One region of the Kocuria sp. CCUG 69068 genome, then DNA from elsewhere that is predicted to be linked to it. Evidence: riboswitches for the same ligand, from Rfam matches in the RefSeq annotation. Region 1 holds a riboswitch; each other region holds the start of a gene.
What was found. A riboswitch is a leader RNA that binds a small molecule or an ion and turns the genes downstream of it on or off. The one in region 1 is predicted to bind S-adenosylmethionine.

Region 1 (10,080 bases):
TGTGGCTGGCCGGCCAGGGTGGCTACGGGTTCCAGACCAGCGCCGCCATGGCCCGGGCGGCCGCGGACGTCCTCCTGGACGGGACGGTGGGCCCGTGGTGCTCCCGGGAGACGGCCGCCGCCCTGGACCCGGGCCGCTTCCGGCGCTGAGCCCCCGGGGGCCGGCGCGGCGGGCGCCGTCGACCGCCGTGCCGTCGGGCGCCGTGCCGCTCGGCCGCGGGGGTCGGCGGGGCAGACCGCGCGCGGGACCCGCCGGCCCGGGTCAGGCGCCGGCGAGGCCCATCCGGTCCAGCACCCAGGCGTACTCCCAGGCCGTGTCCTTCCACTGCGAGTACCGCCCCGAGGCGCCGCCGTGGCCCCCGGCCATCTCGCAGCGCAGCAGCACCGGCTCGCCGGAGGTCGAGGCCTCCCGCAGCGCGGCGACCCACTTGGCGGGCTCCACGTAGAGCACCCGGGTGTCGTTGAGGCTCGTGACCGCGAGGACCGGGGGGTAGGGCAGCGGCCGGACGTTCTCGTAGGGGGAGTAGTCGCGCATGTACCCGTAGACGTGCGCGTCCTCGATGGGGTTGCCCCACTCCTCCCACTCCAGGGCCGTGAGCGGCAGGGACGGGTCGAGGATGGAGGTCAGCGGGTCCACGAACGGCACCGCCGCCAGCGCGCCGCAGTACCGCTCCGGGGCGAGGTTGAGCACCGCGCCCACCAGCAGGCCGCCGGCGGAGCCCCCCATCACCAGGATCCGCCGCTCGTCGACGTCCGGACGGGCGGCGAGGTGCTCGGTGACCGCCACGTAGTCGGTGAACGTGTTCGTCTTGTGCAGCTTCTTGCCGTGCTCGTACCAGGTCCGCCCCAGCTCCCCGCCGCCGCGCACGTGGGCCACGGCCCAGACCACGCCGCGGTCCAGCAGGGACAGCCGGGAGACCGAGAACGCGGGGTCGGTGCTGTGCTCGTAGGAGCCGTAGGCGTACTGCAGCACCGGTGCCGGCACGGAGGGGTCGAGGTCGGCGCGGCGGACCAGGGAGACGGGGATGCGGGTCCCGTCCGCCGCGGTGGCCCAGTCCCGCTCCACCGCGTAGTCGGCGGGGTCGTAGCCGCCGAGCACCGTGGCCTCGCGCCGCAGCAGCGGCTCGGCGGGCAGTGCGCCGTCGCCCCCGGTGGCGCCCGCCACGAAGAGGTCGTAGACGCGCGGGGGCGTCGTGAAGGACGTGTAGGACAGGCGCACCACGGGGGCGTCGTGCTCCGCGGCGGAGACGCTCGCGGTGTAGAGCTCCTCGGCGAAGGCCGGTTCCACGGGGGCGGCCTGGGCGTCAGTGCCCAGCCCGGCGAGCGGGAGCAGCCGGACCCGCAGCGTGGTGTCCGCCCGGACGGAGACCACCAGGTGCGTGGCCGTCACGGCGCAGCCGTTGACGCGGACGGTGTCCGAGGCCGGCACGACGTCGCGCAGGGCCACCTCCGCGACCGGGCGGCCGAGGTCGGCCGGGTCCATGAGGGAGATCCGGGAGTTCGGGGCCTCGTGGTCGTGGGTCAGCAGGATCTGCTCCCGCCCGTCCAGCAGCAGGGGCTCCGCCTCGTAGAGCACCCGGTCGGTGCGGGGCAGCACCACCCGCAGCGGCGCCGCCGGGTCCGCGACCGGCTGGATGAGCTGCTCCGAGAACTCGGAGCACATGGCCTCCACCACGATCCAGCGCCGGTCCGCGGACAGGCCCGCCCCGAGCCACAGGCCGGGGTCGGTCTCCTCGTGGACGACGACGTCCTCGGCCACCGGGGTGCCCAGCTCGTGCCGGCGCAGCTGGTGGGGGCGCCAGGACTCGTCCACCACCGTGTAGTACACGGCGCGCGCGTCCGGGGTGAGGAAGGACCCGTAGAACGTCCCGGGGATCTCGTCGGCGAGCAGCGCCCCCGTGGTGAGGTCCCGGACCCGCAGGGTGAAGCGCTCGTCGCCGGTGACGTCCTCGGCCCAGGCCAGCAGCTCCCCGTCCTCGGAGACGTCGAAGCTGCCCAGGGAGTAGAACTCGTGCTTCGCGGCCTCCGCGTTGGCGTCGAGGAGCACCTGCTCCCCGGCCATGGGGGTGCCGGGCTCGACGACGGGCGGGGTCCAGTCCGCGAGCACGTCACCGGTGGTCACGGCCGGGACCCGGCAGAACACCTGGTGCGCGCCGCCCTCCACGGTGCGGGCGAAGTACCACCAGGCGCCGCGCCGGCTGGGCACGGACAGGTCGGTCTCCTGGGTGCGGTCCTTGATCTCCCCGAAGATCGTCTCCCGCAGGCCCGTGAGGTGGGCGGTGGCGGACTCCGCGTACTCGTTCTCCGCGGTGAGGTGGGCCAGCACCTCGGGGGAGTCCTTGTCCCGCATCCACTCGTACGGGTCGGAGAACACGTGGCCGTGGAAGGCGCGCTCGACGGGCTGCTGGCGGATCTGCGGGGGAAGGACAGTCATGGTCCCCATCCTAGGGAAGACGTCATGGGTGGGGAGGGGGCGGTCCGGTCGGGCCCGGGGGCGCCCGGCGCGGGCTGCGCAGGGCGGCCGGCGGGCCGGTGCCAGAATGGCCGCATGAGCACCCCCGCCCACCTCGCCCCGCGACCGCCCGCCTTCGGCTCCACCCGCGCCGACCTGTGGCTGCAAGTGCTCCTCGTGCTCGGGGTGTCCCTGGGCGCCTCGGCCCTCTGGGCCGCGCTGTCCCTCGCCGAGCACCTGGCGCGCGGACCGCTGTCCGAGGCGCAGGCCACGATGAACCCGCCGCTGAGCCCGCAGCCCCTCATCGACCTGCTGCGCCAGCTCACCGGGATCGCCCTGGACCTGGTGCCGGTGCTGCTCGCGCTCTACCTGCTCGCCGGCTCCGCCGGAGCGCTGGGCACCGTCCGCCGGCGGATCGGCCTCGACGCCCGGATGCCCCTCCCGGACCTGGGCCTCGGCACCGTGCTCTTCCTGCTCATGGGCCTGGGCACGCTGGCGCTCTACGGCGCCGGCCGGGCCCTGGGCGTCACCGCGGAGGTGACCACGTCCGGGCTCGCCGCGCACTGGTGGACGGTGCCCGTGCTGCTGCTCTCGGCCGTGCGCCACGCCCTGGTCGAGGAGGTCGTGGTGGTCGCGTTCCTGACCGACCGGCTGACCCGCATCGGGTGGAGCTGGCCCGTGGTGCTGGTGGTCACGGCCCTGTTCCGCGGCAGCTACCACCTCTACCAGGGGATCGGGCCCTTCCTCGGCAACGTGGTGATGGGCCTCGTCTTCGCGGAGCTCTACCGGCGCACCGGCCGGGTGATGCCCCTCGTCGTCGCGCACTTCCTGCTGGACGCCGTCGGCTTCCTCGGGGCAGCCCGGCTGCTGGGCTGAGCCCGCCCCGCGGTGCCCGGCCTCAGATGGTGACGGCGCCGTCCGGGGTGCTGAACGAGACGGAGAGCACCCCGGGGGTGCCGTCCGGATAGCGCCAGTCGACCTCGAGGTCCTCGAGCGCGGTCTCGACGGGAGCGCCCAGCCACTCGGCGACCCGTTCCGGGGCACCGGCGATGGTCATTCCCGCGAGCCCGACGTCCGTGATCCGCGCCTGGGACGGGTGCATCTCCGGGGCGGAGTCGAAGTGGATCATGAACGGCAGCTGCGGATCGGCGATCAGGCCCTTGACGCCGATCTGGTGCCACTCCAGGCACCGGCCGTCCGGGAACACCCGGTGGCCGGGCACGGAGCGGCGCCCCAGGCGCTGCTCGAAGGGGGCGAGGTCCTCGACCTCCACGACCCAGCCCAGCCAGCCGCCGCCGGCGGCGGACCGGGCCCGCACGGCCTGCCCGAAGGGGGCCTTCTCCGCCGCCGGGTGCTGGAGGACCTCGACGACCTCCACGTACTGGTGGTTCGTGAGCGGCAGGATCATGTTGCGGGTGCCGAAACGGGGGTGCACCCCGCCCTTGACCGGTTCGATCCCAAGCTGGTCGGCGATGCGCTCGGTGGTGGCCTCCAGGCCCTCCGGGCGGCAGGCGTAGGACACGTGATCGACTCTCATGGGCACATCGTGGCACCCTGTGAGTTTCGTCTCCAAATCGGTCCGCGACGCGCCGGGCACCGTGCGGGCGGCACCCCTGCCGCAGCGTCACGCCCGGCCCCGGCTTGACGCCGTGCGGGCCTGATCCGGAGAATGCTGTCCAGGTCATGAGCGCCAGCGTCCAAGCCCCAGCTAGCTGGCCGGCAACCCTCCACCGCGGTGGGGTGCCCTGGGTGAAGACCAGGCTCCTCGCGACCAGCGAGCGAGCAAGCGCGGGTCCCCGGCGCCCGGCCGTTCCCGGCCGCACCGCCTCGGCCGGGACGGGACCCCTGAGATCCACAAGGAGTCCCACGGCATGTCCGATCTCCCCGCTTCCCGCACCGACGCCTCCGCCGCCCGCACCGACGCGGCCGAGCGCCCCACCCCCGAGAACCCCGGGGGCTGGGCCTTCGAGACCCGGCAGATCCACGCGGGGCAGAGCCCCGACCCGGTCACCGGCTCGCGCGCCCTGCCGATCCACCAGACCACGTCCTTCGTCTTCCCCGACGCCCAGGCCGCCGCCGACCGCTTCGCGCTCGCCGAGCTCGGCCCGATCTACACGCGGATCGGCAACCCGACCACGGAGGTCGTGGAGAACCGGATCGCCGCCCTGGAGGGCGGCGTGGGCGCCCTCATGCTCAGCGCGGGGCAGTCGGCGACGACGTTCGCCGTGCTCAACGTCGCCGGCGCGGGGGACCACCTCGTGGCCAGCCCCAGCCTGTACGGCGGGACCTACAACCTCTTCAAGTTCACGCTGCCCAAGCTCGGCATCGAGACCACCTTCGTCTCCGACCCCGACGACCCCGAGGCGTGGCGGCGGGCGGTCCGGCCGAACACGAAGGCCTTCTTCGCCGAGACGATCCCGAACCCGCGCAACGACGTCCTCGACATCGAGACGGTCTCCGGGATCGCCCACGACCACGAGGTCCCGCTCATCGTGGACAACACCGTGGCGACCCCCTACCTCGTCCAGCCCCTGCGCTGGGGCGCGGACGTCGTGGTGCACTCGGCCACCAAGTTCCTCGGCGGGCACGGCACGGCCATCGGCGGCGTGATCGTGGACTCCGGGGCCTTCGACTACGGCCGCTACCCGGACCGCTTCCCCGGTTTCAACCAGCCGGACGAGTCCTACGGCGGTCTCGTCTACGCCGAGGCCCTGGGCGCGGAGGGGCCCTTCGGCGTCAACCTGTCCTACATCCTCAAGGCCAGGGTGCAGCTGCTGCGCGACCTCGGCTCGGCGATCTCCCCGTTCAACGCGTTCCTCATCGAGCAGGGCATCGAGACGCTGTCCCTGCGGATGGAGCGGCACGTGGCCAACGCCGGGACGGTGGCCCGCTGGCTCGAGGCCCGCGAGGACGTGCGCTCGGTGACCTGGGCCGGGCTGGAGTCCTCCCCGTGGCACGGGCGGGCGCAGAAGTACGCGCCCCGGGGCGCCGGGTCGATCCTGGGCTTTGTCCTCGACGGCGGACGGGAGGCCGGGGCCGCCTTCGTGGACGCCCTGACCCTGCACTCGAACGTCGCCAACATCGGCGACGTCCGCTCCCTGGTGATCCACCCCGCGTCCACCACGCACAGCCAGCTCCTGCCCGAGGAGCAGCTGGCCGCCGGCGTGGAGCCCGGCTTCGTGCGCTTGTCCGTGGGTCTGGAGCACATCGACGACATCCTGGCGGACCTGGAGCAGGGCTTCGCAGCGGCCGCGGCCGCGCAGGGAGGACAGGAGTGACCGTGACGGTCGTGAGGGGCTCCGGCGCCGGGACCGCCGTCCGCGAGGACGGCGTGCCGCGGGTCGCCGGGATCGGCGAGCTGGAGCTCGAGTCGGGCTTCCGGCTGCCCGACGTCCGGATCGCCTACGAGACGTGGGGGACGCTCGCCCCGGACGCCTCCAACGCGGTGCTCGTCGAGCACGCCCTCACCGGGGACACCCACGTGGCGGCCGGCCGGGCCCGCCCCGGCGCCCCCGAGGCCGAGCGGCGCGCCGCCGAGAGCGGCGGCTGGTGGGAGGGCCTGATCGGCCCCGGCGCCGCCATCGACACGGACCGGTGGTTCGTGGTCTGCACCAACATCGTGGGCGGCTGCTACGGGTCCACGGGCCCGGCGACCCCCGCGCCGCCGAGCGTGGACCCCGAGGGCCGCCCCTGGGGCTCCCGCTTCCCGCTCATCACCGTCCGGGACTCCGTGCACGCCGAGGCGGCGCTGGCCGACGCCCTCGGCATCGACGCCTGGCGCCTGGTCATCGGCGGCTCCATGGGCGGGGCCCGCGCCCTGGAGTGGGCCGTGACCCACCCGGACCGCGTCCGGGCGTGCGCGGTGGTCGCCGCGTGCGCCCAGTCCAGCGCCGAGCAGCTCGCCTGGGGCCAGGCGCAGAACCTCGCGATCCGCCAGGACCCGCACTTCCGCGGCGGGGACTACTACGACGGCCCGCCGCCCGTCACGGGCCTGGGCCTGGCCCGGCGGATCGCCCACATCACCTACCGCTCGGCCGACGAGCTGCACCACCGGTTCGGGCGCTCGCCGCAGGCCGACGAACAGGTCATCGACACGCACGCCGGCGGGCGGGGGCGCTACCAGGTGGAGAGCTACCTCGACCACCAGGCGTCCAAGCTGGCGGGCCGCTTCGACGCCAACAGCTACCTCGCCGTCAACGAGACGCTGATGTCCCACGACGTCGCCCGGGGCCGCGGCACGCTCGAGGAGGCGCTGTCCGTGACCTCGTGCGAGTGGCTCGTGGCGGCGGTGGACTCCGACCGGCTCTACCTGCCCCGCGAGTCCGACGTCCTGGCCGCCGCGCTGCCGGGGGACGTCCGGCGGCACACCCTGACCTCGCCCTCGGGCCACGACGGCTTCCTCATCGAGGCGCCCCAGCTCGGCAAGCTGCTCGTGGAGACCGTGCTGCCCGAGCGCTGAGCCGGGACGGGATCCTCAGCCGTTCCCGCTCGATCAGCCGTCCGCGGCCCCCCGGCCGTCGCCGGGCCCCTCCCCGGGGGACTCGCCGGGCGCGATGCCGCCCCCGGGCACGGTGGGGGTGCCGAAGTGCGGCCGCTTCGGCCGGACCTGCGCCCCGGAGCTGGTGCGCCGGATCCGGCGGGCCACCCACGGGCGCAGATAGCGGTGGGCCCAGACGAGGTCCTCGCCGCGGGCCTGCCGCCAGGACGAGGGCGGGCGGTCGGGCACCACCTCGGGCACGAGGCCGTGCGCGAGGCCCAGGGTGTCGAGGGCCTCGACCGCGATCCGGTGGTGGCCCAGGGGCGAGAAGTGCAGCCGGTCGGGGTCCCACATCGCCGGGTCCGCCAGCTCCCGCAGTCCCCACAGGTCCACCAGCACGGCGTCGTGCCGGGACGCGACCACGCGCACGTTCTCGTTGTAGACCGCGATCCGGCCCCGGATCCCGCGCAGCACGGGCGTGGCGCCGATGTCCGGGCCGCCGACCAGCACGACGGTCGCCCCGTCCGCCGCGAGCCGGCCCACGACGTCGTCCATCTCCTCGGCGATCGCGTCCGGGTCCCCGCCGGGGCGCAGCATGTCGTTGCCGCCCGCGCAGACCGTCACGAGGTCCGGGGTCAGCTCCAGGGCCGGCCCCACCTGCTCGTCGACGATCTGGCGGAAGAGCCGGCCGCGGATCGCGAGATTGGCGTAGGACAGGCCGGGGGCGAGACGGTCCAGCTCCTCGGCGACCCGGTCCGCCCAGCCGCGGTGCCCGCCGGGGGAGCCGGGGTCCGGGTCTCCGATGCCCTCCGTGAACGAGTCGCCGATCGCCACCATGCGGCGCCACGGGTGGACGGGAGGTGCGGTGTCCGGGGGGCCCGGTGTCGTCTCGGTCATGCCTCCCGGTCTACCACCGGGCCCGGCGGGCGTCCACGCGCCCGCGCCGCGGGCCCCCGGGACCGGGTGGCACACTGGTGCCATGACCGACGCCACCGTCCCGACCGGGACCGCCACCCCCTTCGCCGTGTGGAGCAGGGACGCCGACGCCCGCCCCGGCACCCCGCTGCTCGTGCTCCTGCACGGCTACGGCTCGCACGAGCAGGACCTCATGGGTCTCGTCCCGGCCCTGCCGGGCGAGTTCAGCGTGGCGTCCGTGCGCGCCCCCCAGCCCGCCGGGTCCGGCTACCAGTGGTTCCCGCTGGCCGCGGACCTCAGCTTCTCCCTCGACCGGGTGGCCGAGGCCGTGGAGCCCGTCGCGGCGTGGCTGCGGGAGCTGGCCGCGGACCACCCCAGCACCACGCTGCTGGGGTTCTCGCAGGGCATGGCCATGGCCACGTCCCTCGCCCGGCACATGCCGGGAGAGATCGCCGCCGTGGTGGGGCTCTCCGGCTTCGTGGTCCCCGGCGAGCACCCCCTGTTCGCCGACGAGGAGCTGCGGGAGCGGCCGCTGCGGATGTTCTGGGGCCGTGATCCGCAGGACCCGGTCATCCCGCAGGAGCTCGTCGACTCCACTGCCGAGTGGGCGCTGGAGCACGCCGACGTCATGAAGGTGCACTACACCGGGGTCGGCCACGGGATCAGCCCGCAGGAGGTGGGGCACGTGCGCGAGTACCTCACCCACGTGGTGCTGGGGGACCCGGACCGCGCGGTCAGCCGCCCGCGGTGATCCGCACCGAGGCGCCCCCGGCGGAGACGACGTCCCCCGGGTGCAGCTGCCGGCCGCGCCGCGTCTCGACCTCGCCGTTGACCGAGACCTGACCGTCCTCCACCAGGCCCCGGGCGTGCGCCCCGTCCTCGGCGAGGTTCGCCAGCTTGAGGGCCTGGCCCAGCCGGATCATGTCGTCGCGGATGGGCAGTTCGTCGGGGCCGCCAGGCTGCTGGGGAGTCGTCATGCCCCCATTGTCCCAGGTCCCGTCCGGTCGTCGGGCACGGCGGGAATTGGCTACCCTGGGACGAGGACGTCGCCCGCGGCGTCCTCGTTCGTGACGGCCGACGACGGCCGGTCCCCGCCCGGCGCACCGCCGGGCCACACCACCCACCACGCGCGTCCGCAGCCGGCGGTCGGGCGAGACCCTGGAGGAATCCCACATGGCCCCCAAGTCCACGCTGGACAACGTCATCTCGCTGGCCAAGCGCCGCGGTTTCGTGTTCCAGGCGGGTGAGATCTACGGCGGTTCCCGCTCGGCCTGGGACTACGGGCCCCTCGGCGCGGAGCTCAAGGAGAACATCAAGCACGAGTGGTGGCAGACCTTCGTGCGCGGGCGCGAGGACATGGTGGGCCTCGACTCCTCGATCATCCTCCCGAAGGCCGTGTGGGAGGCCTCGGGCCACGTGGCGACCTTCACGGACCCGCTCGTGGAGTGCACCTCCTGCCACAAGCGCGCCCGCCAGGACCACCTGGTCGAGGCCTTCGAGGAGAAGAAGGGCCGCGCCCCCGAGAACGGCATGGCCGAGATCCCCTGCCCCAACTGCGGGACCAAGGGCCAGTGGACCGACCCGCAGCAGTTCTCCGGGCTGCTCAAGACGTTCCTCGGCCCGGTCGACAACCAGGAGGGCCTGCACTACCTGCGGCCCGAGACCGCCCAGGGCATCTTCGTGAACTTCAACAACGTGGTCACCGCCGCCCGGAAGAAGCCGCCGTTCGGCATCGGGCAGATCGGCAAGGCGTTCCGCAACGAGATCACCCCCGGCAACTTCATCTTCCGCACGCGCGAGTTCGAGCAGATGGAGATCGAGTACTTCACCCACCCGTCCGAGGCCGGGCACTTCTTCGACGAGTGGGTCGAGGCGTGCTGGAACTGGTTCACGGACCTGGGCATCGACCCGGACCACATGCGCCGCTACGACGTCCCCGAGGACGACCGGGCGCACTACTCCGCCGGCACCATCGACATCGAGTACCGGTTCGGCTTCCAGGGCAACCCGTGGGGCGAGCTCATGGGCGTGGCCAACCGGACCGACTACGACCTCGGCGTGCACAACGAGCACTCCAACACGGACCTCAGCTACTTCGACCAGCAGACCAACGAGCGCTACGTCCCCTACGTGATCGAGCCGTCCTTCGGCCTGACCCGGTCGATGATGGCCTTCCTCGTGGACGCGTACACCGAGGACGAGGCGCCCAACTCGAAGGGCGGGGTGGACAAGCGCAC
Region 2 (7,844 bases), on a different contig from region 1:
CGCGCAGGCGTCCAGGGTGAGCCGCGCTTCAAGTACTACGAATAGGACTCCCGAGGCGAGCTCAACTGTGGTACAGGTTCAGCAGTCGCCAGCCCTGGGATGCCGGCCACGCTGCTCGGTGAAGCCGGGAGTCTCCGGTGGCCGGTGGCCGTGCACGGCGAGGGACCGCACAACCTTCAGGGAGGGTGTTTTCAGTTGAAGGGGCACACTGAGACCGCTGCTTGGCGGTGCGGTGAGTTCCTCGGCCACCCCAACCGGAATCACGAACCCGCGGGGCACCGTCCGGAGCAGCTCAGTGACGATGTGACGGCTCGGGTGCCGCCCAACTTTGTCAGTGAGTGATGGTCCGAGAATCTATGCGCAGAATGCCACCCGACCGGACAGGGTGCGCCGCCATTCATATTCGGCAGAAGGCCGCCACTTCATCCGGACCCTTGGCGGAACAGGCACCGGCATCGCTCCGGCGATCAGCTGTCCCGACCGACAAGTTCCTCGAGTTGGACGTCCTGAGAGCCCCCTCACCCCCTGGATGCTTACCGCCCGGGCGTGGGCGCCGCGGCTCGTGGTCGAATGGTCGGACGGCCCCGATCGGTGCCGTGGAGCCATCCTCGTCCCACGGAGTCATGATGACCACTGCACCCTTGGATCACGCCACTGACGTCCTCGTGATCGGCGGCGGCAATGCCGGGATCTCCCTGGCCGCACGATTGCGCCGCAAGGGCATCACGGACATCGTGATCGCGGAGCCGAAGTCCACGCACCACTACCGGCCGATGCTCTCCTACGTGGGCGCCGGACTGAAGAGCGTGCCGCAGATGTCCCGGGCCCAGCACCGCGTGATGCCCCGCGGCGTGCGCTGGGTCCAGGACCATGTCCAGGCACTGGATCCGGCGGCACGGATGGCCACACTGTCCTCCGGCGAGCACATCGGCTACCGGCACGTCGTGATCTGCGCGGGGTCCACCCCGGACTGGGACCGTGTCCCCGGCAGTGCCGAGGCGATGGCCGGCCCGCACGCCTCGACCAACTACACCGTGGAGCTGGCCCCCAGGACCTGGGAGCTGATCCGCGGGCTGCGCCGCGGCCGGGCACTGTTCACGATCCCGGACGGCCCGGCGCCCACGCCGCAGATCGGACAGAAGATCCTCTACCTGGCCTGCGACTACTGGCAGCGCCAGGGTGTCCTGCAGGACATCGAGGTGACCCTGCTGACGCCCACCGCCACCGTGTTCGGCCAGCCGGACGTGGACCGGGTGCTGCAGCCCTGGGTCCGGCGCTACGGCATCACGGTCCTGACGAGCGCCCACGTGCAGTCGATCGACGCCGCCTCCCGCCGGCTGCGGGCCACGATCGAGGGGACGCCGCGGGACCTGCCCTACGACCTGCTGCACCACAGCCCAGTCCACCGGGCCCCGGCCTGGATCGCCGACGCGGGACTGGGCGTCGCGCCGGGCGCGGGCACCGCTTGGGCGGGCTACGCGGACGTGGATGCACAGACCCTGCGCCACCGCCGTGTGCCCACCGTGTGGGCCTGCGGGGACGCTGCCGCACTGGAGACCGCCTCGTCCGGCGGGGCACTGCGCCACCAGACGAAGATCCTCACCGAGAACCTCCTGGCCACCCGTGACGGCCGGGAGCCCACGGCCTCCTACGACGGGTACACCGTGACCCCCGTGACGGTGCAGCGGGGCCGGGCCGTGCTGGCCGAGTTCGACCGGGACAACGAACTGGCGCCCAGCATCCCCGGCGTGCCGCTGCTGGCCCCGAACCGCGCCTCCTGGTTCTTCGACCTCGAGGTCCTCCCCCGGGACTACTGGAACGTGATCCTCCGGGGCTTCTAGCTAGCGGACCATGTGTGCACACATCCGTGGCGCCTCGTTCCCCGCTCCGATGGCACGTGATGGCCCGCGTCCCCAGTCGTCGCGGCACGAGCCGGGAGAAATGAGGGTCGGCAGTCGGGAGACCCCGAGGAGCACAATTCATGCATCCGCACAGGATGGTGCACCGCGATATTACCGTCTGGTACTTTTCGGGTGGCACCGGCCCCCACGCCGGTGCAGCGACCCCCATGATCCGTTCCCCGGCGGTCGGGGGCCGCCTTCTGCGCCTCGGCGCGGCGGAGCGCTCCTGCCCTCTCCCGGGCAGGAGCGCTCCGTGCCGAGGAACCGGGACGGCGGACAGCCGTCCCGGGCCGGTCGAGCGGCGAACCCCAAGAGCCCTGCGGTCACCGGCGGTAGGAGGCCCCGCGGTGGTCGTCGGCCAGCCTCGGCCCGGCGCCGGCCAGCGCCTCGCGCAGCGTTCTGCCGGCGGGGAGGGCCCCGGGCTCCGGCAGCAGGCCGCGGCGCCGCAGCTCCGGCGAAACCATCGTGGTGAACCGCTCCAGGTCCGCCGGCCGCACGGCCGCCGAGATGTTGAAACCGTCCACGCCGGCCTCCTCGCGCCAGCGCTCGAGCTCGTCCGCCACGGTGCCGGGCGCCCCGGCGATGACGGGCCCGCGGCCGCCGATGGCCACGAACTCGGCCAGGTCCCGCACCGTCCAGGTCCGGTCCGGGGACAGCGACGTGAACGCCGCGAGCGCGGACTGGTTGGCGTCGGTGGCCACGTACTCGAGCGGCGCGTCGGGGTCCGCCCCGGCCAGATCGACGCCGGTCCAGCCGCCGAACAGGGACAGCGCTCCCTCGATGTCCACGTGCCGGCGGTATCCGTCGAGCCTGGCGTGGGCCTCGTCGTCGGTCTCGGCGACCACCACGGTGGCCATGGCGAAGGTCTTCACGGCGTCCTCGGCCCGTCCCTGCGCGGCCAGTTCGGCCCGGACGCCGTCGGTCCACCGGCGCACGAGCTGCGGGGTGTTGCCGATGAAGAAGATGGCCTCGGCGTGGTCCACGGCGAACTGCTGTCCGCGCTTCGAGGCGCCGGCCTGGAACAGGAACGGGGTGCCCTGGGGTCCGGGGTGGGTCAGCGCCTGGCCGGGCACGGAGAACCAGGTGCCCTCGTGGCCGATGGGGTGCACGAGTTCCGGGTCCACGAAGACCCCGGTGCCGGCGTCCGCCTTCACCGCCCCCGGCTCGAAGGAGCCCTCAAGGAGCTTGTACATGACCTCCATGTACTCGTCGGCGCGGTCGTAGCGCTCGTCGTGCGGGATCTGCCGGTCCATGCCCAGGTTGCGGGCGGCGGAGTCCTGGTAGGAGGTCACCACGTTCCACGCCACCCGGCCGCGGGTGAAGTGGTCGAGGGTCGCGAAGGTGCGGGCCAGCAGGTAGGGGGCTTCGTAGGTGACCGAGGCGGTCACCCCGAAGCCGAGCTGCTCGGTGGCCGCGGCCATCGCCGGCACCGCGACGAGCGGGTCGAGCACCGGGTACTGCACTCCCCCGCGGGCCGTGGCCTCTGCCCCGCCGCCGTACACGTCGTAGACGCCGGGGACGTCCGCCAGGAACAGCGCGGTGAAGCCGCCCTCCTCGAGGGTGCGGGCCAGCGACGTCCAGTACTCGAGCGTGTCGAAGCCGGCGACCCCGGCCTCCGGGTGGCGCCACAGTCCCGGTGACTGGTGCACGGGCACCATCATGTCGAAGGCGTTCAGCAGCAGGGGGCGGCTCATACGGTGGTCCTCTCGGGGGTGGGCTGGGTGGCGCTCGCGGCGGCGGGGGTCGCGAGGGCCGGGTCGGCCGCGGTCCGGCCGGCGTGCAGATCGGTGAGTTCGGTGCCGCGCCGGTCCCGGGCGGGATCCTTCGCGGCCAGGGCGGCGACGACGGAGAGCACGGCCAGCACGGAGAGGTAGCCGGCGATCAGCCACGGGGTGTCCCCGCCGGCGGCGAAGAGCAGGGCGGCGATCAGCGGCATGAGCCCGCCGCCCAGGACGGTGCCGACCTGGTAGCCGAAGCTCACGCCCGAGTACCGCACGTGCACGGGGAACTGCTCGGCGAACCAGGCCGCCTGCGGTCCGTAGACCGCGTCGTGGACGAGGTTGATGCCGAGGATGACCACGAGCGGCAGCAGGGCGAGCGGGCCGGCCTCGAGGAAGGCGAACAGCACCCAGCCGAAGACGCCGATCGCCGCGTAGGCGGTCACCGAGACGACCTTCCGGCCCACCCGGTCGGACAGCCAGGCCCAGAACGGGGTGGAGAACAGGCCGATGGCCGAGGCGATCATCACCGCGGTCACGCCCGCGGCGCTGTCCCCGCGCACGTCCCGCAGGTAGGTCAGCATGTAGACCGTCACCAGGTAGTAGACGGCGTTCTGGGCCAGGCGCAGGCCGATCGTCACCAGCACCGGGCGGCGGTGGTGGACCAGCAGCTCCCGCAGGGGGGCCTTGGCCACGTTCCCCGAGGCCCGGTGCTCCAGGAACTCCGGGGCGTCGGCCACGCCGAGGCGGATCCACAGGCCCACCGCCACGAGCAGGGCCGAGAGCAGGAAGGGGATGCGCCAGCCGTAGGCGGCGAACTGCTCCTCGCTCATGACGTTCTGCACGATGAAGAACGCGCCGGTGGCCAGCAGCATGCCGGCGGAGGAGCCGATCTGGGTGAAGGACCCGAAGAACCCGCGGTGGCGGGCCGGTGAGTGCTCCACGCTCAGCAGCGCGGAGCCGCCCCACTCGGCACCGGCGGACAGGCCCTGGAGGATGCGCAGGACCACGAGGCCGACGACGGCCCACCAGCCGATCACCTCATAGGTGGGCAGCAGGCCGATCAGGGTGGAGGCCACGCCCATGAGCAGCAGCGAGGCCACCAGCAGGGCCTTGCGGCCGATCCGGTCCCCCAGGTGCCCGGCGATGATCCCGCCCAAGGGTCGGGCGATCACCCCGACCGCGAGCGTGGCGAAGGACGCCACGATGCCGCCGAGCTCGGTGGCCATGGGGAAGAACTGGACGTTGAAGACGAGTGCGGCGGCGGTGCCGTAGAGGTAGAAGTCGTACCACTCGATGGTGGTCCCGGCGAAGGCCGAGGCCAGGACGCGCTTCTTGCCGTGGACGATGCTGCTGCGGCCCGGGGCGGCCGTGGTCGTGGTGCTCATGCGTCAGGCTCCTGGGGTTCGGTCGGCGTCGGCCGTGACATCGGTCGTGGCGCCGGTCTTCGCGTCGCCGATGGCGTTCAGGCCCTCCGGCAGGGTGCCGTTGATGAGGTAGTCGCCGAGGGCTCGGGCGCGGAAGGCGATCGGGTTGTGGGTGGCCACGGTCTGGGCGTTGCGCCAGTGCCGGTCCAGGCCCTTGGCCGTGGACGTGGCGGAGGCGCCCACGGTGAGGAACAGGTCCTGGGCCGCGCCGAGCGCCAGCTCCGGCACGGTGACCTGGGCGTGCTCCACGGCGATCTCGGACTCGTGCAGCGCCGCCGGGAGGGCCCCGGTGAAGTCCGGCCGGTCGGCGCCGGCCGCTGCGGCGGCGGCGATCCCGGCGTCCAGGGTGCGGGCGGCGTGCAGGACGGTGGCCTCGGCGGCGAAGGCCTTGGCGGAGATCCGCCCGGTGGCCTCCTGGATCAGCGGGTCGTCGCGGAACGGCAGGCCGAGCCCGGTGTTGAAGGTCCGCCGGCGTCCGGCGATGGTCTCCACCGCGTCCCTCCGGGCCGCCCGCGCGATGCCGGCCAGCACGGCCAGCAGCACGAGCTGGAAGAAGGCGGCCTCGTGGACGGCCTCCGCGCTGCCGGCGGTGCGGTCCAGCACGGCGTCCTCCGGGACACGCACCCGGTCGAAGACCGCGGTGCCGGTGCCGGTGAGCTTCTGCCCGAAGCCGTCCCAGTCGTCCTCGAGCGTCACACCCTCGGCGTCCGTGGCGACGACGGCGAAGCGGCGCCCGTCGCGGCCGTCCAGGGCGGCCGAGACGCGGGTGTAGTCGCAGAAGACGGAGCCGGTGGCGTAGAACTTCCGGCCGGTGAGCTCCCAGCCCTCGGGGGTCCGGCTGAGCACGGTGTTCAGGGTGCCCAGCGCGTTGCCGCCCTTCTCCGTGGAGGCGTTGCCCACGGTGGCCCCGGCCAGCACCCGCGGGTACCAGACCTCCTGGAGCTCCCGGGGCAGGAAGCGCAGGGACTCCACGAAGCCGTGGTGGGAGCGGTAGAGGTGGGCGATATTGGAGTCGGCCTCGGCCAGGTCGACCAGCAGCCGGGTGAAGTCTTCGAGGCTGACCCCGGGGCCGCCGTGGGCCGCCGGGACGCGCAGGGCACCGAACCCGGCCCGGTCCAGCCGGCCGACCTCCGCGTAGGGCAGCGCGCGCCGGAGGTCCCGGTCCAGGGCGCCGGCGGCGATCTCCGCGAACAGCGGCCGGAAGTGCTCCCGCAGCCCGGCGTAGTCCCCGGGCAGGCCGGCGGCGAGGTCCGTGCCGGCGCGGGGATGGGCGGTGGTCTCCTCGACCGTGCTCGGGGTCATGCGGGGGTCCTCTCGGTCGCACCGAGGATTGCCGGTCGGCCGGTCGCGCCGGGGGCGGGCCCGGTGGCGGCAGCGCCGGAGGCTGACGTCACGGACCGACTGCAGATCCGGGATCTCCATCGGTTCTGGCATTAGCACCCTGACCCCGGTGGAGGGCGGGTTGCTGCGGCGTCGTCGAGCCAGATCTCTCAGCCGCTCTGAATGGGGCGCTTGCCATGGCATCAGACCGCCCGGTCCGGGACCAACCGGATGACGGGCGCACGTCATGGAATGTCACGACGGCGTCACAGAAGGTCACGTCCTCCGCGGTGGTGTAGCGGTGTGCCGCAGGAGACCGGATCAGTAGACCGGCTGGTCCGGGTCCACCTGTGCCGCCCAGGCGAGCACCCCGCCCTCGAGGTGGCGGACCCGCTCCTCCCGCCCGGCGTAGAAGGAGCGCAGCGCGGCGAGCGCGGTCGCGGAGCGGGCCCCGGCCTTGCAGTGCAGCACGAGGTCCGTGCCACGGGCCTCCGGGGGCAGGGCGTCCGCGCCGCGGTCGAGGATCTCCTGCAGCGGGACGGGCACGGCGCCGTCGATGGCCACGAGCTCCCGCTCCCAGTCCTCGCGCACGTCCACCAGGGCGAAGGACGCCTCCCCGCGCTCCCGGCGCTCGAGCAGCCGGGCCAGCTCGGCCGCCCCGACGGTCTCGGAGGCGTCCGCGCCGGGCAGCGCGCAGACCGCGGCGGGCCGGGCCACCGCGGTGACCGGGGCGGCGTCGGGATCCGGGGTGAGCCGCATCTCGCGCCAGGTCATCGCCAGCGCGTCGTGCAGCAGCACCCGCCCGAGCAGGGGCTCCCCGGTGCCGGTGACGAGCTTGACGGCCTCGGTGACCATGACCGCGCCGACGGTGGCGGGGAGCATGCCGAAGACCCCGCCCTCGGCGCAGCTGGGCACCTCGCCGTCCGGCGGGGCCTCGGGGTAGAGGTCCCGGTAGGTGGGCCCGTGCCCGGCCCAGAAGACGCTGACCTGCCCCTCGAAGCGCAGGATGGAGCCCCACACGCAAGGCGTGCCGGTCAGGGCGGCGGCGTCGCTGACCACGTAGCGGGTCGCGAAGTTGTCGGCGCCGTCCAGGACCAGGTCGTACCCGCCGAGGATGTCCACGGCGTTGTCCGCGTCCAGCCGGACGGGGTGGGTGCGGACCTCCACCAGCGGGTTGAGCGCGGTGACGGCCTCGGCGGCGGAGACGGACTTGGGGCGGCCGACGTCGGCGGTCGTGTGCACCACCTGGCGCTGCAGGTTGGAGACCGCCACCACGTCGTCGTCGACGATCCCGAGGGTCCCGACCCCCGCCGCGGCGAGGTACTGCAGGGCCGGGGACCCGAGCCCCCCGGCGCCGACGACGAGCACGCGGGCGTTCCGCAGCCGCCGCTGGCCGCGGGTCCCGATCCCGGGCAGGGTCAGGTGCCGGGCGTAGCGCTCGAGCTCCTCGCGGGTCAGTTCGGGGCCGGGCTCCACGA
Region 3 (10,080 bases), on a different contig from region 1:
CAGGAGGTGGCACGACAGGGGGGCCCGTGGACACCCACGGGCCCCCCTGTGCCGGGACGAGGACGGGCTAGATCACCAGGCCCAGGGCGAAGGGCCCGATGAGCACGGTGAAGATCGTGATCAGGATGACGCCCACGATGTTGAGGACGATGCCGCCGCGCACCATCTCGGCGATCTTGACCTGGCCGGTGGCGAAGACGATGGCGTTGGGCGGGGTGCCCACGGGGAGCATGAACGCGCACGTGGCCGCCAGCGCCGCCGGGATGAGCAGCGTCATGGGGTCCACCCCGATGCCGACGGCGACGCCGCCCAGGATCGGGATGAACGTGGCCGCCGTGGCGGTGTTGGACGTGATCTCGGTCAGGAGCAGGACGATCGTGACCACCGCCGCGAGCAGCAGGACGATCGGCAGCGCGCCGAGCCCGGAGACCTGCGCGCCGAACCAGGCGTCCAGGCCCGTGCCGGCCACGGCCGCGGCGAGCGACAGGCCGCCGCCGAAGAGCAGGAGCACGCCCCACGGGAGGCCCTCCTCGGCGTCCTTCCACTCCAGGGTCATGTTGCCCTGCTTGTCGCCGGGGAGCAGGAAGAGCAGCACGCCGGCGCCGATGGCGACCACCGTGTCGTCGAAGAGGTCCAGCCAGGGCAGCTGCTCGCCGATGGTGCCGATGCCGGACAGCAGCCCCGGGACGATCCAGAAGAACGCGGCGATGACGAACACAGCCAGCACGGTCTTCTCGCCCTTGCTCATGGGCCCCAGGGCGGCGATCTCCTCGTTGATCAGCTCCTTGCCGCCGGGCACCTCCGCCAGGTTGAAGCGGAAGATGACGCGGGTGATGAGCAGCCAGGCGAGGCCGATGAAGACCACCACGATCGGCACGCCGAGCATCATCCACTGCGCGAAGCCCACGGTCCGGTCCAGCTCGTCGCTGATGTAGCCGGCCACGATGGCGTTGGGCGGGGACCCCAGCAGGGTGCCGAGGCCGCCGATGGTGGCGGCCCAGGCGATCGCCAGGACCAGGGCCACGCCGAACAGGCGCACGTCGCGGTCGTCGATGACGTCGCTGATGGCCTTGCCGCCGCGGATGTCCTCGCCCATGGCCTCGGTCTCGGCCCGGGTGCCGGCGTTGCGGCTGTTCTCGACCACCAGGGTCAGCACGGACAGCCCGATCGGCAGCATCATCAGCGTGGTCGCTGTGTTGGAGACCCACATGGAGAGGAAGGCTGTGGAGATCATCAGGCCGAGGATGATCTGCCGCGGGTGGGTGCCCACCCGGCGCAGGGTCAGCAGCGCGATCCGGCGGTGCAGGTTCCACTTCTGCATCGCGATCGCGATCAGGAAGCCGCCGAGGAACAGGAACACGATCGGGTTGGCGTAGGGTGCGGTCGTCTCGGCCACGGTGAGCGCCGTGAGCACCGGGAAGAGCACGATGGGCAGCAGCGAGGTGATGGACAGCGGCACCGCCTCGGTCATCCACCAGACCGCCATCAGCGTGGCGACCGCACCCACCACCCGGGCGTCGGCCGAGACGTCCGCGCCGCCGAGCAGGAACCAGACCAGGAAGGCCAGCAGCAGGCCGAGGCCGCGGAAGAGCCAGGTCTTCGCCGCCGGGCGGGCAGGTTCGCGGTCGTCGGGCTCGTAGTCGAACTCGCCCTGCTCGGGGACGATCTTTCCGGGGCGCTCGCTCATGTGATCCACCTCATGGTCTCGGGGGCGTGCCCGAAAGGTAGCAGTCACGTCACCGGGCGGCAAGGCGCGCCGCGCCGGGTCATCCGGGGTCCGGGGCGTCCCTGCTCCGGCGCGGGAAACGGTTGCGCAGGTTCTCCTGCGCCACCGCGGAGAGGTTCTCGATCGGCAGCCCGGCCGGGCAGACCTCCACGCAGTCGCCGAGCAGGGAGCAGGGCCCGAACTGCTCCTCGGAGGCGTCGATCACCCGGGCGGAACGCTCGCGGCGCTCGGCGTCGTCCTTGGCCAGCGGCGGCAGCTCCCGCAGCATCGTGCCCACGAACAGCTGGCCGGACCCGTTGGGGCAGGACGCCACGCACGCCCCGCAGCTGATGCAGCCGCCGTTGGCCAGGGCCTTCATCGCCACCGGGAACTTGCCCGCCTTCGCCACGAGGCGCAGCGCCTTCTTGTCCACGGAGAGGTCCCGCTTGACCGGGAAGGACGCCGCCCGCAGCGGCTCGATGCGCACGCGGTCCCCGTCCCGGTAGGCCCCCAGGTGCTGCATACAGCTCGCGGCGTTGCGCTCGGGGCCGTGCGCCACGCCGTCGACCGTCACCCCGCACTTGCCGCAGACCCCTTCGCGGCAGCCGTCGTCGAAGACCACCGGGTCCTCGCCGGCGGCCTCCAGCTGCGCGTTGATCCGGTCGAGCAGCTCGAGCACGGTCATGTCCGGGCTCGCGTCCGGGACGTCGTAGGCCGTGAAGTCCCCGGGCTCCTCCGGGGAGGGCTGGCGCCACACGTCCACGGTCAGGGAGAAGGTGCTCACTCGCTCGGATCCTTGTCGTCTCGAAGAAAGTCGTCTCGAAGAAGGTCGTCCTGCAGGACGTCGTCCCGCAGCAGGGCGTCCCGCGGGAGGTCGTCCCGCAGGCGGGGAAGGGCGGCCACGGGGCTCAGCGCACCGCGCGGGTCAGCACGGCCACCGGGATCGTGGTGTTGCCGGCGGCCACCGCGGCGCCGAACGCGTTCGCGGCGATCCGCAGCCGCCGCTGGAAGCGCCGGTCACCGCCCACGCCCACGTCATTGGCGATCTCCGGGATGCCGTGCACCAGGTGGGCGGCCAGCGCCGCCATGGACAGGGCGTAGGCGGCGGCCACCGGCGGGCGGGAGAGGCTGGCCACGAGATTGGCGTGGGCGCTGCCGTGCTCGAAGTCCCGGGCCGCGGCGGGCCGGGCGCCCAGGGTCAGGTCGAGCACGTGGAAGAGGGTGAACAGCCCGAGCACGCCGCCCGTGCTGCGCATCGAGCGCTTCGCCACCGTCCACGGGGAGCGACGACGACCTCGCGGACGCCGGCCGGTGCGCGGCAGCAGCGTCCCGTTCGCCGCCCAGGACCGCGCGGTGAGCACCGCGGCGGCGCCCGTGTGGACCACGAGGCCGGCTGCGAGCACGCCGCGGGCCGCCCAGAGCACCGTGCCGCGCGGCAGCACGGGGGCGCCCGCCGTGCGGAGGAGCTCGGCGTAGGCGTCGAACTTCTGCGCGCCCTGGTAGACCTTCAGGTTCCCCAGCATGTGCACCAGCACGTAGCCCGAGAACAGGGCGCCGGAGGCGGCCATCGCGAGCTTGAGGTCGGTGTTCGGCAGGGCGGGCAGCAGCCCGTCCGGCGCGGAGCGGGCCGTGCCTGCGGGGCGGGGGGAGTCGTTCACGGCATTCATCCTAGGGGCGGTGCGAGCTGAGACGTCACAAGTCTCAACGTCCTTGCGGAGGGGGTCGCGGACCGTCACGGAGCCGCGCCGAGGGGTCGTTTCCCGCCTCCGCGGCGGCGCGAGGGGTCGTTTTCCGCCGGTGCGAGCAGCTCATTCCGACCGAAAGCGACCCCCCGCGGCCGGAGGAGCGCCGGAAGCGACCCCTCGCGGCGGGGGCTAGCGCCGTGCGGCCAGGACGTCGGCGATGCGCTCGAGGGACTCCTCGTTCTGCAGCGAGGACCGGTCACCGAGCGGGGCGCCCTCCCACAGCTGCGCGAGCAGCCGCCGGGTGATCTTCCCGGACCGGGTCTTCGGCAGGTCCGGGACCGCCACGACCGCCCGCGGCTTGGCGATCGGCCCGATCTCGTGCGCCACGTGCTCGCGCAGGGCCGCGGTCAGCTCCTCCGCCGGGACCCGGGCGGCCTCGGGGGTCAGCACCACGTAGGCGAGCACCGCGTGCCCGGTCAGCTCGTCGCGCACCGGCGCGGCACCGGCCTCCACCACCCACGGGTGGGTGACGAGCGCCGACTCGATCTCGATGGTGGACAGCCGGTGCCCGGAGACGTTGATGACGTCGTCGACCCGCCCCAGGATGTAGATGTCCCCCTCCTCGTCGTAGCGGGCGCCGTCCCCGGCGAGGAACCAGCCCTGCTCGGCGTAGGCCTGCCAGTAGGAGGAGAGGTAGCGCTGCGGGTCGCCCCACACGGTGCGGGCCATCGAGGGACCGGTCCGGTCCACCACCACGAAGCCCTGCACCCCGGGCGGGACCGTCTCCCCGGCCTCGTCGACCACGCGGGTGGAGATCCCCGGGACCGCCCGGGTCGCGCAGCCGGGCTTGAGCGCGGTGCGCGGGGCTCCGTCGTCGAACGTCCCCGGGGGCGCGAACTGGGGGTCGTGCGGCCGCGGGGACATCACGGTGGCGCCGGTCTCGGACTGCCACCACGTGTCCACGAACGGCACCTCGTCCCTGCCCAGCTGCGCGCGCAGCCAGCGCCAGGCCTCGGGGTTGATCGACTCGCCCACGGAGCCGAGCAGCCGGATCGAGTTGAGGTTGTAGAGCGGCGGGACGCCCTTCGGGAACGCGCCCATCAGGGAGCGGATCAGCGTGGGCGCCGTGTAGTAGGCGGTGACCCCGTAGCGCTCGACCACCTCGAAGTGCCGGCCCCAGTGCGGGGTGTTCGGGGTGCCCTCGTAGATCACCTCGGACACGCCGTTGACCAGCGGCCCGTAGATCTCGTAGGTGTGCGCGGTGACCCACGCGAGGTCCGCGGTGCACCAGTGGACGGTCGAGTCCACCTTCGCGGGGTCGTTGACGGTGGCCAGCTCGTCCGGGCGCAGCACGCCGTCCTCGTCCTCGACGTCGGGCAGCAGGTCGAACAGCAGCGCGTGGGTGTAGGCGGTCTGCACGAGGTAGCCGCCCATCGTGTGCACCAGGCCCTTGGGCCGTCCGGTGGTCCCGGAGGTGTAGATGATGAACAGCGGCGTCTCGGCGTCGAACGCCTCGGGCACGTGCACGTCGGACTGGTCGGCGATCAGCTCGTGCCACCACACGTCCCGCCCGCGCGTCCACGGGACCGCGTCCTCCTCCTTGGAGTGCGTCCCCCGGGTGCCCCGCGGCAGGTCCGTGCGTCCGGGCCGGGAGGTGCGGCGCACGACGACGACGTGCTCGACCGCGTTGTCACCGCTGCAGGCCTCGTCGGCCACGGCCTTCACGGGCACCACGGCGCCGCGCCGGTGCTGCCCGTCCGTGGTCACGAGGACCTTGGCGCCGGTGTCCTCGACGCGGAAGCGCAGCGCCTCGGCGGAGAACCCGCCGAAGACCAGGGAGTGCACCGCGCCGATGCGGGCGCAGGCCAGCGTGATGATGACGGTCTCCGGGATGACGGGGAGGTAGATCACCACCCGGTCGCCCTGCTCCACGCCCAGGGCGAGCAGGGCGTTGGCGGCGCGGGAGACCTCCCGCTGCAGGTCGGCGTAGGTGTAGACCAGCCGGTCCCCGGGCTCTCCCTCGAAGTACAGGGCTACGTGGGCGCCGCGGCCGGCCTCGACGTGGCGGTCCACGCAGTTGTGGGCCACGTTGAGCCTGCCGCCCTCGAACCACGCGATCTCCGGGACCGACCAGGTGGGGCCGCCCTGCTCGTCCGTCCCGAGCCGCCGCGGGGCCTCGAAGCGGTGCGCGGTGGTCCACGGCCGCGCCCAGTCGAGGCGCGACGCCTGCGCCTCCCAGAAGGCGATCCGGGCCTCGTCCGAGACCAGGGCGGGATTGGGGGTGGGGGAGGAGGGGTCGCTCCAGCTGAAGCTCACGGTGCTGCTGTCCTTTCCGGCCGGCACGGACGACGGTTCCACTGTGCCAGGCGCACGTGTCAGGCCCATTTCTTGGCGGCCCACTTCTCGAAGACCCCCAGCAGCGCGTCCGTCGCCTTGCCGAGCACCGCGAGCAGCACGATGGCGAGGAGCAGGCGGTCGGTGCGGCCGTTGTTCTGCGAGTCGGTGAGCAGCCAGCCCAGGCCCATGGAGGCGCCCAGCAGCTCGGCGGCCACGAGGAACAGCCACGCCTGGGCCAGGGCCAGGCGCAGCCCCGAGATGACCGACGGCATGACGGCCGGCAGCTGCACCGTGGTGAGCAGGCGCAGCCCGTGCAGCCCGAACGCCCGCGCCGCCTCGATGAGGTTGCGGTCCACGTGCTGCAGGGCCGCGGAGACGGTGGTGTAGACCGGGAAGAACGCGCCGATGGCCACCAGCGTGACCTTGGAGTCCTCCCCGAGGCCGATCCACAGCAGCAGCAGCGGCACCCACGCCAGGGACGGCACCGCCCGGAACGCCCCGATCGTGGGGCCCACCAGTGTGGAGCCCCAGCGGGAGAGGCCGATGAAGGACCCGGCCACGAGGCCGAGCCCGGCGCCGATCAGGAAGCCGATCAGCACGCGCTGGGTCGAGATGCCCACGTGGGTCCACAGGTCCCCGCCGGCCAGCAGGCCGATCCCGGCCTCGAGCACCGCGAGCGGGGCCGGCAGCTGCACGGCGCTGAAGACGCCGGCGGTGGACAGCACGTGCCACAGCACCAGCAGCGCGGCGGGCAGCAGCAGGCCCAGCCCGGTGCGCAGCAGCGGCCGCCGCCGGGGGGCCGCGGCGGGGGCGTCCTCGAGACGCTGCGCCTCCTCGGCGGGGGCCAGGGGCTGCGTCACTGCCCGGCCCCGACCAGCTCGGCCGCGCGGGAGGCGTCGGCGTTCTCGGCGTAGGAGCTCTCCACGATGCTCCCGAGCGCCTCGTCGATCTGCTCCTGGCCGGCCACGTCGTCGGACTCCACGAAGATCGGCCCGACCTTCTCGAGGACCGCCAGCTGCTCGTCGCCCGGCACGTGGTCGATGTCCAGGTTGGTGCGCTCGAGCACCTTCTCGGCCACGGACAGCTCGATCCCGGCCGCCTCGGCGAGCAGCTGCGAGGTCTCCTCCGTGTTCTCCTGCGCCCACTGCCGGGCGTAGGCGTAGACGTCCACCACGGTCTGGGCGGCCTCGGGCTGCTCCTCGAGGAAGCTCTCGTGGGCGTTGAGGAAGCCGTAGGTGTTGAAGTCGACGTTGCGGTAGAACAGCTCCGCGCCGTTCTCCTCCGCGGCGGCCATGATCGGGTCGAGCCCGGACCAGGCGTCCACCTGGCCGTTCTCCAGGGCGGCGCGGCCGTCGGCGTGCTGCAGGTTCTGGATCGTGACGTCCCCGGCGTCCACCCCGGCCTCGTCGAGGGCCTGGAGCAGGAAGAAGTACGGGTCGGTGCCCTTGGTCGCGGCCACGGTGCGGCCCTCGAGGTCCGCGACCTCCTGCACCTCGCTGCCGGCGGCGGTGACCAGGGCGGACCACTCCGGCTGCGAGTAGAGGTCGATCACCCGGATCGGGGTGCCGTTGCTGCGGGCCAGCAGCGCCGCGGAGCCCGCGGTGGAGCCGATGTCCACCGCCTCCGCACGCAGCGCCTCGTTGGCCTTGTTCGACCCGGCGGACTGCACCCACTCCACCTCGATGCCCTCCTCGGCGAACGCGGTCTCGAGCCAGCCCTTCTCCTTGATCACCACGGAGAGCGGGTTGTAGGTGGCCCAGTCCACGCGGACGGTGCCGTCCCCGGCGGCCTCCGCGGGCGGCTCACCGGAGCCCTCACCGGCCATGCACCCGGTCAGGCCGAGGGCCAGGACGGCGGCGAGTGCGGGGACGGTGCGGACGGAGCGCTGGGGCAGGGGCATGGCGGAGCCTTTCGTGGTGGACGGACGGTGCCGGGCGGCGCGGGCGGGTGCCGCCGCTGGTCCGGGGAGGGGAATCGGGGTGGGGGCGGGCCGCGTCAGCGGGTCGCGGGGTGGTGGGTGTCGACGCCGAGGTGGCCGAGGAGTTGCACGCGCAGCTCGGCGAGGACCTCGGAGGCCCGGTCCCGGGGGCGCTCGCCGGGGACGGCGAGGATCGTGCTGATCGAGGCCGGGGCGGTGGGCCCGGTCCGGCCCAGGACCACGATCCGGTCCGCGAGCTGCAGCGCCTCGTCGACGTCGTGGGTGACGAGCAGGACGGTGGTGGGCTGGGCCGCGTGGATCGTGAGCAGCAGGTCCTGCATCTTCAGGCGGGTCAGGGCGTCGAGCGCGCCGAAGGGCTCGTCGAGCAGCAGGACCCCGGGATTGCGGGCCAGGGCCCGGGCCAGGGACGCGCGCTGGGCCATGCCGCCGGAGACCGCGCGGGGACGGTGGCCGGCGTGCGCGGTGAGCCCCACCAGGCGCAGCAGGTCGTCGATCACGGCGTCCCCCTCGTCCCGGGGGAGTCCGCGGGGCAGGCCCAGGCGGACGTTCTCGCGCACCGAGCGCCACGGCAGCAGGCGGGGCTCCTGGAAGGCGACCGCGCAGCGCGGGTCGATGCCGGACACGGGGGTGCCGTCGATGAGCACCCGTCCGGCCGAGGCGGTGTCGAGCCCCGCGGCGGCCCGCAGCAGCGTGGACTTGCCGCACCCCGAGGGCCCCAGGACCGCCAGGACCTCGCCGGGCCGGGCCGTGACGTCGACGTCCTGCAGGACGTGGTGGGTCTCGCGGCCGGACGGGAAGGCCTTGCCGACGTGCTCGAAGGCCACGGAGAAGGCGCGCTTCGCGGTGCCCGGTGCGGTGGCCGGCGCAGAGCCCAGCAGGGAAGTGCTCATGATCAACTCCATCGGTCCTGGCATTAGCACCTCGCACGGAGGATCAGACGGATCCGTGCCGGTTGCTGCGACGTCGACGAGCCAGGTCTCTCAGCCGCTCCGGATGGTTACACCACCAATTGAACGTCCTCGGCGTGTTCCCTGGCAAATCCGTCGCATCCGTGGTGATCGCGACACATCGCTGGCACGGGAGCCCTCCGTGCCCCACCATGGACCCATGACGAGCCGCAGAAGCCCGGCCCGGGCGGACCTGGTGCGCGACGCCTGCGCGGCGTTCGGCGCGGTCCTCGACGGGCTCGGCGACGACGACTCCTGGGCCGCCACTGGCTGCCCGGGGTGGTCGGTCCGGGACCTCACCCACCACTGCGCGATGGACGCCCTGCGGGGGCTGGTCGCGCTGCACACGCCCACCACCGCCCGCCCCGACCGGGACGCCGCGACCTACTGGACCGACTGGGGCGGCGATCCCGCGGGGGCCGCCGAGGCCCGGCGCCACACCCGCGTGGCCGCGTCCATGGTCCTGGACTGGGAGCCGGTGCGCGCCCTCCACCGCGAGACCACCCGGGCGCTCGTGCACGCCGCGCAGCACTGCGGCGACGGCGCGGTCCGCACCCAGGGGCACGTGCTGCGCGTCGAGGACCTGCTGAGCACCCTCGCGGTGGAGGCCACGGTCCACCACCTGGACCTGATCCAGCACCTGGACGGCTCCCCGGGTCCCGCCGTGGACGGGCTCGCCGAGGTCCGCCGGGTCCTCACCGACCTGTGGGAGCGGGAACCGCTCGAGCACTGGAGCGACGAGCACTTCGCCCGCGTGGGCACCGGCCGGGCGGAGCTGACCGCCCAGGAGCGTGCGGAGCTGGGCGCGCACGCGGACCTCCTGCCGCTCTTCTCCTGACCCTCCCCCCTCCGCGAGGTCGCCGACACGTGCAATCCCGCGGAGGAAGAAGGAGGGGGAACGGGTTCCGTGCCAGGCTGGGGGCATGAGCCGCAACGACCCCGCCGTCATCGACCGCCTCATGGCACGGCCCGGCCGGTGGGCCGTGGTGGGGCTGACCGGCAACACGGCCCGTCCGGCGCACTCGGTGGCGAAGCGGATCCGGGACGACCTCGGCATGACGATCGTCCCGGTCAACCCGAAGGGCGAGCCGGTGCACGGCGAGTCCGGCCACCGCACGCTCGCCGAGGTCCCGGGGCCGATCGACGTGGTGGACTGCTTCGTGAACTCCCGCCGCGTCGGCGCGGTGGTGGACCAGGCCATCGCCGTGGGCGCCGCCGCGGTGTGGCTGCAGCTGGGCGTCGTCGACGAGGACGCCGCCGCCCGGGCGGAGCGGGCCGGCCTCGACGTGGTCATGGACACCTGCCCCCTGATCGAGCTCCGGTCCCTGCTCCGGCGGGGCTGGACCCTGGACCCGGGCCGGACCCCGCCGCTCGCCCCGCCCGGCTGAACGACCCGGCTGAGCGACCCGGCGGAGCCGCCCGAACCGGGTGGGCGCAGGCCCGATGCGGGCCGGGACCGTCCCCGTG

Region 2: another riboswitch for S-adenosylmethionine. It lies ahead of CRM73_RS05270 (acyl-CoA dehydrogenase family protein); the one in region 1 lies ahead of CRM73_RS04275 (bifunctional o-acetylhomoserine/o-acetylserine sulfhydrylase).
Region 3: another riboswitch for S-adenosylmethionine. It lies ahead of CRM73_RS06690 (ABC transporter ATP-binding protein); the one in region 1 lies ahead of CRM73_RS04275 (bifunctional o-acetylhomoserine/o-acetylserine sulfhydrylase).

What each region holds. Positions count from the first base shown of each region.
Region 1 covers NZ_PDDL01000013.1:306-10,385, forward strand. Annotated here, with positions in the region: partial or broken gene CRM73_RS04255 (FAD-dependent oxidoreductase) at 1-149, shown strand, start outside; gene CRM73_RS04260 (S9 family peptidase) at 262-2,433, opposite strand; gene CRM73_RS04265 (CPBP family intramembrane glutamic endopeptidase) at 2,548-3,327, shown strand; gene CRM73_RS04270 (VOC family protein) at 3,350-3,988, opposite strand; SAM riboswitch class IV at 4,131-4,246, shown strand; gene CRM73_RS04275 (bifunctional o-acetylhomoserine/o-acetylserine sulfhydrylase) at 4,323-5,729, shown strand; gene CRM73_RS04280 (homoserine O-acetyltransferase) at 5,726-6,910, shown strand; gene CRM73_RS04285 (SGNH/GDSL hydrolase family protein) at 6,944-7,825, opposite strand; gene CRM73_RS04290 (alpha/beta hydrolase) at 7,908-8,594, shown strand; gene CRM73_RS04295 (RNA-binding S4 domain-containing protein) at 8,578-8,820, opposite strand; gene CRM73_RS04300 (glycine--tRNA ligase) at 9,017-10,080, shown strand, end outside.
Region 2 covers NZ_PDDL01000016.1:43,666-51,509, forward strand. Annotated here, with positions in the region: gene CRM73_RS05250 (hypothetical protein) at 1-45, shown strand, start outside; gene CRM73_RS05255 (NAD(P)/FAD-dependent oxidoreductase) at 627-1,841, shown strand; gene CRM73_RS05260 (LLM class flavin-dependent oxidoreductase) at 2,225-3,595, opposite strand; gene CRM73_RS05265 (MFS transporter) at 3,592-5,007, opposite strand; gene CRM73_RS05270 (acyl-CoA dehydrogenase family protein) at 5,011-6,348, opposite strand; SAM riboswitch class I at 6,462-6,556, opposite strand; gene moeB (molybdopterin-synthase adenylyltransferase MoeB) at 6,688-7,844, opposite strand, start outside.
Region 3 covers NZ_PDDL01000023.1:6,446-16,525, reverse strand. Annotated here, with positions in the region: gene CRM73_RS06720 (SLC13 family permease) at 68-1,687, opposite strand; gene CRM73_RS06715 (2Fe-2S iron-sulfur cluster-binding protein) at 1,767-2,489, opposite strand; gene CRM73_RS19735 (hypothetical protein) at 2,486-2,608, opposite strand; gene CRM73_RS06710 (succinate dehydrogenase) at 2,614-3,372, opposite strand; gene CRM73_RS06705 (AMP-binding protein) at 3,580-5,706, opposite strand; gene CRM73_RS06700 (ABC transporter permease) at 5,766-6,587, opposite strand; gene CRM73_RS06695 (aliphatic sulfonate ABC transporter substrate-binding protein) at 6,584-7,627, opposite strand; gene CRM73_RS06690 (ABC transporter ATP-binding protein) at 7,723-8,556, opposite strand; SAM riboswitch class I at 8,562-8,666, opposite strand; gene CRM73_RS06685 (maleylpyruvate isomerase N-terminal domain-containing protein) at 8,774-9,451, shown strand; gene CRM73_RS06680 (CoA-binding protein) at 9,537-10,001, shown strand.